Regions from separate parts of the Mesorhizobium sp. WSM4308 genome, predicted to be linked through region 2. Evidence: predicted binding sites of a transcription regulator. Region 2 holds the regulator's gene; the other holds the start of a gene.

Region 1 (3,410 bases), on a different contig from region 2:
GTCGTTGGCATGACAGTTCGCGAGGCCGTCGCTGCAAGTGTCTTGCCAGCTTCGAGCCCTTGTTCCTGAAAGACTGCGAAGACGACTACTGGCCGACGTGTAGGCGGCCCACGAGAAGGCGGAGGGGCGACCTGCACTAGCCTGTCAGTTCATTTGCAAGCAGTCAGGTCCTTCAATGCCTTGTCGGCATTGGCCTTGCTTGTATACGTCTTATTGCCGGCATCGGTCAGTTTGTGCCGTCCGGTTTTTTTTGGTCACCACCTCACTCTTCTTGGTCGCCGCATCCTTGGCTACCCAGTACTCCTCCTCCCCATGGCACTAGTGACGCGTCGACCGATGCGGCGGCGGTACGACCTGCCGCCGCAAGCGAAATCAACCGTCAATTTCTGTAGGATGGTCTGCAGCGCTAATCTTAGGCCCTGTCATCCAAGGCGGCGCCACGGGAATATCCTCAATGACACCGACCCTGCGTGCCCAAGTCGTGAATGTCTTGTGTGCCGCATCGACGGACTTTCGACCATCATATGCCGAGTAGCAAGTGTCACTCGCCGCTGCGTGAAGCAGGCCGCGCCTTTCGAGGGGCCATTCCTCAAGAAACTCTATCGCATCCATGACACAAGCGATCCTTCTGAGAGCGAAGCCATCGTCTCGTACGAAGATCGTCTGTTTGAACATTCCATCTTCCATGTGACCTCCCTTCAAACTGCGTGACAACCGATCCTGCCTCGCCTGCGTGTGGCAAGGATCTCAGTTCCGGCAAGTCGACGAGCTTGGGCGAATACCATAGCAAACAGGGCAGAGTTCGACTTGAGATCCGCCAAGCCGCCGCCGGACATAGTAAAGAGATTGGAGACACCTCTTTTAGGTTCAAGGGGTGTTGGCAACCAGACAGCCAGAACCTTCTTCAAAGCACCGTGACAACAACAAAGGGCGTCTCTCCTGTCGCGCGTTCAGGCGTTAAGTCTTTGCGGGCGTTCTCGAGCCTGCCATTCCTCGCGGTCACAGCCTACCTCGGCGCGACTGTCGTCCAGTCGGCGAAGTGCATCCATCACGGCGTCGAACGTCACCGGGCTAGCAGCGCCCGGTGGCTTTCGCAGCGCAGGCATGGAGTCGACGGCGCAAGCATCAGAAGCCCATGAGGCAAGAATGGCGCGCTTTTCCTGAGTGTCGAGCGTGCGGTCGCCCACCACCTCATTGGGGTGACTAAAGTGCCGCGCCGGAAACAGCAGGCGGTCAAGCGAAGGATCAGAGGCCTCAGGGGCGATCGAGGGGATGTTTTTCGGGAAAGTTCGTTCCATCGATAGTCTCCACTTCCTAACAAATCTCCTTGGCATCGGTTTTGCGCTCGAGCCCTTTTTCAGGACTCCAGCGCCGAAAAATTTCGTAGGGTCCCTGCGGAATTTCAAGATCTGAAAGTCGCGCGTCCTAGCGAAAATAGCTGCATGAATTCATGTCACTAGCACTCTTGTATGCAGAGTGCCAAAATTTTTCCAGCGACCCCTTGAAACTCGAAAATTCCAAAACTAGCTCGATATCCGCGCGATGCCTGAAAAAGGGTCGTGGCGCCCCGCACCGGCCCGATATTGCCGGTCCGGTGTGGAGGAACCTCAAAAATCTGTTTGTCCCGAAGGAGAACGATATGACGTTCCGTCCATTGCATGATCGTGTCCTGGTCCGCCGCATCGAAGCCGAGGAGAAGACGGCCGGCGGCGTCATCATCCCCGATACCGCCAAGGAGAAGCCGCAGGAGGGCGAGGTGATTGCCATCGGCCCGGGCGCCCGCGACGAGAGCGGCAAGCTCACGCCGCTCGACGTCAAGATCGGCGACCGCATCCTGTTCGGCAAGTGGTCCGGCACGGAGATCAAGCTCAACGGCGAGGATCTGCTGATCATCAAGGAAACCGATGTGATGGGTGTGATCGACCGGGCCGCGACGATCAAGAAAGCCGCCTGATCGATGCTTCAGCGCCACAGCAACCCAGTCAATGAAGCTGCCTATTGAAGGAATGATCCAATGGCTGCCAAGGAAGTGAAATTCCATTCCGACGCCCGTGAGCGCATGCTGCGCGGCGTCAACATCCTCGCCGATGCGGTGAAGGTGACGCTCGGCCCCAAGGGCCGCAACGTCGTCATCGACAAGTCGTTCGGCGCTCCACGCATCACCAAGGACGGCGTCACCGTCGCCAAGGAGATCGAGCTCGAGGACAAGTTCGAGAACATGGGCGCCCAGATGGTGCGCGAGGTCGCCTCGAAGACCAGCGACCTTGCCGGCGACGGCACCACCACTGCAACGGTGCTTGCCCAGGCGATCGTCAAGGAAGGTGCGAAGGCCGTCGCCTCGGGGATGAACCCGATGGACCTGAAGCGCGGCATCGATAAAGCCGTGGAAGCGATTGTTCAGGAGTTGAAGACCAACGCCCGCAAGGTGACCAGGAATGACGAGATCGCCCAGGTCGGCACCATCTCGGCCAATGGCGACGCCGAGATCGGCCGCTTCCTGGCCGAAGCGATGCAGAAGGTCGGCAACGAAGGCGTCATCACCGTCGAGGAAGCCAAGACCGCCGAGACCGAACTCGAAGTCGTAGAGGGCATGCAATTCGATCGCGGCTATCTCAGCCCGTACTTCATCACCAATCAGGACAAGATGCGCGTCGAACTCGAAGAGCCCTATGTGCTGATCCACGAGAAGAAGCTGTCCAATCTGCAGGCGCTGCTTCCGGTGCTGGAAGCCGTCGTTCAATCGTCCAAACCGCTGCTGATCATCGCCGAGGATGTCGAGGGCGAGGCATTGGCCACCCTGGTCGTCAACAAGCTGCGAGGTGGGCTGAAGGTCGCCGCCGTCAAGGCGCCCGGCTTCGGCGACCGCCGCAAGGCGATGCTGGAAGACATCGCCATTCTGACCGGCGGCACGGCCATCAGCGAGGATCTCGGCATCAAGCTGGAGAACGTCACGCTGGAGATGCTCGGCCGCGCCAAGAAGGTGGTGATCGAGAAAGAGAACACCACCATCGTCGACGGCGCCGGCTCGAGGAGCGAGATCCAGGGTCGCGTCAGCCAGATCAAGGCGCAAATCGAGGAAACGACCTCCGACTACGACAGGGAAAAGCTGCAGGAGCGGCTGGCCAAGCTCGCCGGCGGTGTCGCCGTCATCCGCGTCGGCGGCTCGACGGAGGTCGAGGTCAAGGAGCGCAAGGACCGTGTCGACGATGCCATGCATGCGACGCGCGCTGCGGTCGAGGAAGGCGTGTTGCCGGGTGGCGGCGTGGCGCTTCTGCGTGCGGCCAAGGCACTGGACAGGGTGCAGGCCGAGAATGAAGACCAGAAGCATGGTATCGAGATCGTGCGCCGCGCGATTGAAGCGCCAGTGCGCCAGATCGCTGAGAACGCCGGCGCGGAAGGCTCGATCATCG
Region 2 (3,410 bases):
CTCCCGGCGGATAGAAGGCAATGCCATAGGGCTGGTTGAGATTGCCGGCGAAAATGCGGTCCTCGGCGGGCTTGGCGCTGTCCTTGGCCAGGCGATAGACGCGGATCTGGTTGGCTTCGCTGTCGGCGACGAACAGGTCGCCATTGGGTGCGACGCGCACGGCGCGCGGATTGTCGATGCCGGAGGCGATCAGTTCGGCCGAGAAACCCGGCGGCAATTGCGGCTTCGCGCCCGTCGGCATGTCGGCAAGGCCGGCGCTGTTCGACACCGACTTGGTGACGTAAGGCTTCGGCAGGTCTTCCGGCTTGATCAGGCGGCGCACGCCCGGTCTGTCGGCACGCCAGTCGCCAAAGGCGGCCGCACCCTTCAGCACCGGCTGGTCGGCCTGCTGGGCGAATGCCGCGCCTGTGAGAAAGAGGGCGGGGATCACCAGTCCGGCCAATCGGATCATCTTGTCCTCCATCTGGTCGCGAAGGAAACCAACGGCCGGCTTGTCTCCGGGTTCCGCCTCACTCGACCTGATGAGGAAGCGAAAGTCCGGCTTTATGTCCCGGCCGCGTAAAAATCGTCGTCGAGGCGTTTTTCCAGCGCGACGAGATCGGCCGGCAGCGGCAGGCCCATGGCGCGCATTTCCCGCAATTTCTCGCGCAATTGTTCCTGGATTTCGTGCTGGTCTTCCGGCTGGTTGACCATCTCCTCCAGCAGCAGGCTGATCCGGGCCTTGAGTTCTTCGAGCGCCATTCTTTTTCTCCTTGCTGCCCGTTTCGATCTTGGCACTAAGGTGCAGAGCTTCAGGTCAGGCCGAGCCGGAAATGGTCGATACCGAGAACCGGAGCGTACTGGTCGTACGCACCACCCGAACATCCACACCTTAGCGCAACATGCGCGATATCAACTGCGCCGTATAATCGACCATCGGCACGATGCGGGCGTAGTTCAGCCGGGTCGGGCCGATGACCCCGAGCGCGCCGACGACGCGGGCGTCCTTGTCGCGATAGGGCGCGACAACCAGCGACGAGCCCGACAGCGAAAACAGCTTGTTTTCCGACCCGATGAAGATGCGCACGCCCGATCCCTGCTCGGCGAGGTCGAGCAGCTGGATCAGCCCGTCCTGCGTTTCCATGTCCTCGAACAGATGCCGCAGCAGCTCGATGTCGGCCTGGGCGGTGACGTTTTCGAGCAGGTTGGCGCGGCCACGCACGATAAGCCGTGCCGGCAGGCCGCTTTCGGCGCCCGCCCACACCGCCAGGCCTTTCTCGACGAGGTCCTGCGACAGCGTGTCGAGGGCCGCTCTCGTCTCTTCCTTGATGCGGGCGATTTCGGTGCGCGCCTCCGCCAGCGTACGGCCGCGAATATGGGCGTTGAGGAAATTCGAAGCCTCGTGCAACTGCGACACGGTGATGCCCGCCGGCAGCTCGACGACGCGGTTCTCAACGTCGCCATTTTGCGACACCAGCACGGCGAGCGCCTTGGTCGGCTCGAGCTGGATGAATTCGATATGCTTCAGCGCCACCTCGTTCTTGGCGGCCAGCACCAGGCCGGCGCCGCGCGACATGCCCGACAGCATCTGGCTGGCCTCGGTCAGCATGTGCTCCAGCGTCGCGCCAGAGCCTGAGGCCCGCACCTGCGCCTCGATGGTGCGGCGCTCCTCGTCGGAGAGGTCGCCAAGTTCCATGAAGGCATCGACGAAGAAGCGCAGGCCGGCCTGCGTCGGCAGCCGTCCGGCCGAAATGTGCGGCGCGTAGATCAGGCCGAGATGCTCGAGGTCGCTCATCACATTGCGGATGGTGGCCGGCGACAGCGAGGACGGCAGGATGCGCGACAGGCTGCGCGAGCCCACGGGCTCGCCATCCCTGAGATAGGAATCGACGATGCGCCGGAAGATGTCACGAGAGCGCATGTCGAGTGATTGAAGTGCGAGCGGCTGCGAACCCGGATCGATTGCCTTGGTCATTCGGCCAAAAACCTCCGTCCTCAGGATATAGACTTCGGCACGGTGGGCGCAACCGGTCTCTGTATCGGATCGCCCGGTCCGTTTTCCTTTGCGCGCTGCCCCCCATGCGGCTAAAAGCCGGCCACGATTCCGAAAAATGACTGGGAAAGAAGCCTGAATGCGCCCCTCCAAACGCCAATTCGACGAAATGCGCGCCATCTCCTTCGAGCGCGGCGTCTCCAAGCACGCCGAAGGTTCGTGCCTGGTGAAGTTCGGCGACACCCATGTCCTGTGCACGGCGAGCCTCGAGGAGAAGGTGCCGGGCTGGATGCGCAATTCCGGCAAGGGCTGGGTGACGGCCGAATATGGCATGCTGCCGCGCTCGACCGGCGAGCGCATGCGCCGCGAGGCCTCCGCCGGCAAGCAGGGCGGCCGCACGCTGGAAATCCAGCGCCTGATCGGCCGCTCGCTGCGCGCCGTGGTCGATTTGCAGGCGCTGGGCGAGCAGCAGATCACCGTCGATTGCGACGTCATCCAGGCCGATGGCGGCACCCGCACCGCCTCGATCACCGGCGGCTGGGTGGCGCTGTACGACTGCCTGCGCTGGATGGAAGCCCGGCAGATGGCCAGTGTTTCGAAGGTGCTGAAGGACCATGTCGCGGCGATTTCCTGCGGCATCCATGACGGCCAGCCGGTCATCGACCTCGATTATCTCGAGGATTCCGCGGCCGGCACCGACGCCAATTTCGTCATGACCGGCAAGGGCGGCATCGTCGAGATCCAGGGCACGGCCGAGGGCGAGCCTTTCTCGGAAGACCAGTTCGCCGAGTTGATGGGCCTGGCCAAGAAAGGCATTTCGCGGCTGGTGAGTTTGCAGCAAATGGCGGTGGCGTAGGTTTTAGATGCCGAGCCCAGGCACCCCCCGCTGGCCTGCCGGCCATTTCCCCCTCAAGGGGGGAGATCGGATGTCATTTCGGCCTTCGCCAATCTCCGGCGTTGCAAGATGGGCGGCGAGATTGAGGCTGCTGATCTCCCCCCTCGAGAGGGAGATGCCCGGTAGGGCAGAGGGGGGTGCCTCGTGACACCCTATGCAATTTTGGAATCAGCGCTCTATGTGACTGATCTCAACGCGGCCGAGCATTTCTACACCGACATCCTCGGCCTCACGTTCCTCGGCAAGGTCGACGGCAGGCATCTTTTCTTTCGCTGCGGGCCGGGCGTGCTGCTCATCTTCAACGCCGAGGCAACCAAGATCCCGCCGGCGCCGGATGCCCGGCTGCCGGTGCCGCCGCACGGCGCGGTCGGCGAAGGTCATCTCTGCTTTGCCGCCAGCGCGGATGAAATCGTGGCTTGGAAAGCGCATCTCGAGGCGAAGAAGATCGCCATCGAAAGCGAATTCGAATGGCCGCAAGGCGGCCGTTCGCTCTATATACGCGACCCCTCGGGCAATTCGATCGAGTTCGCCGAGCCGAGAATC

What was found. The regulator HrcA, encoded in region 2, represses chaperone genes, less so after heat shock. The targets are predictions, from matches to a motif close to GTTAGCACTCNCNNNNNGNGAGTGCTAAC.
Region 1: a site for HrcA is predicted at 1,456-1,484, ahead of CK227_RS32300 (co-chaperone GroES). Genes of this name have one in related genera too.

Annotation. Positions count from the first base shown of each region.
Region 1 covers NZ_NSFW01000024.1:2,983-6,392, forward strand. The annotation lists gene CK227_RS32290 (DUF982 domain-containing protein) at 373-687, opposite strand; gene CK227_RS32295 (hypothetical protein) at 951-1,298, opposite strand; gene CK227_RS32300 (co-chaperone GroES) at 1,640-1,954, shown strand; gene groL (chaperonin GroEL) at 2,015-3,410, shown strand, end outside.
Region 2 covers NZ_NSFW01000006.1:356,381-359,790, reverse strand. The annotation lists gene CK227_RS14205 (sorbosone dehydrogenase family protein) at 1-451, opposite strand, end outside; gene CK227_RS14200 (hypothetical protein) at 544-741, opposite strand; gene hrcA (heat-inducible transcriptional repressor HrcA) at 872-1,954, opposite strand; gene rph (ribonuclease PH) at 2,112-2,828, shown strand; gene CK227_RS14180 (VOC family protein) at 3,012-3,410, shown strand, end outside.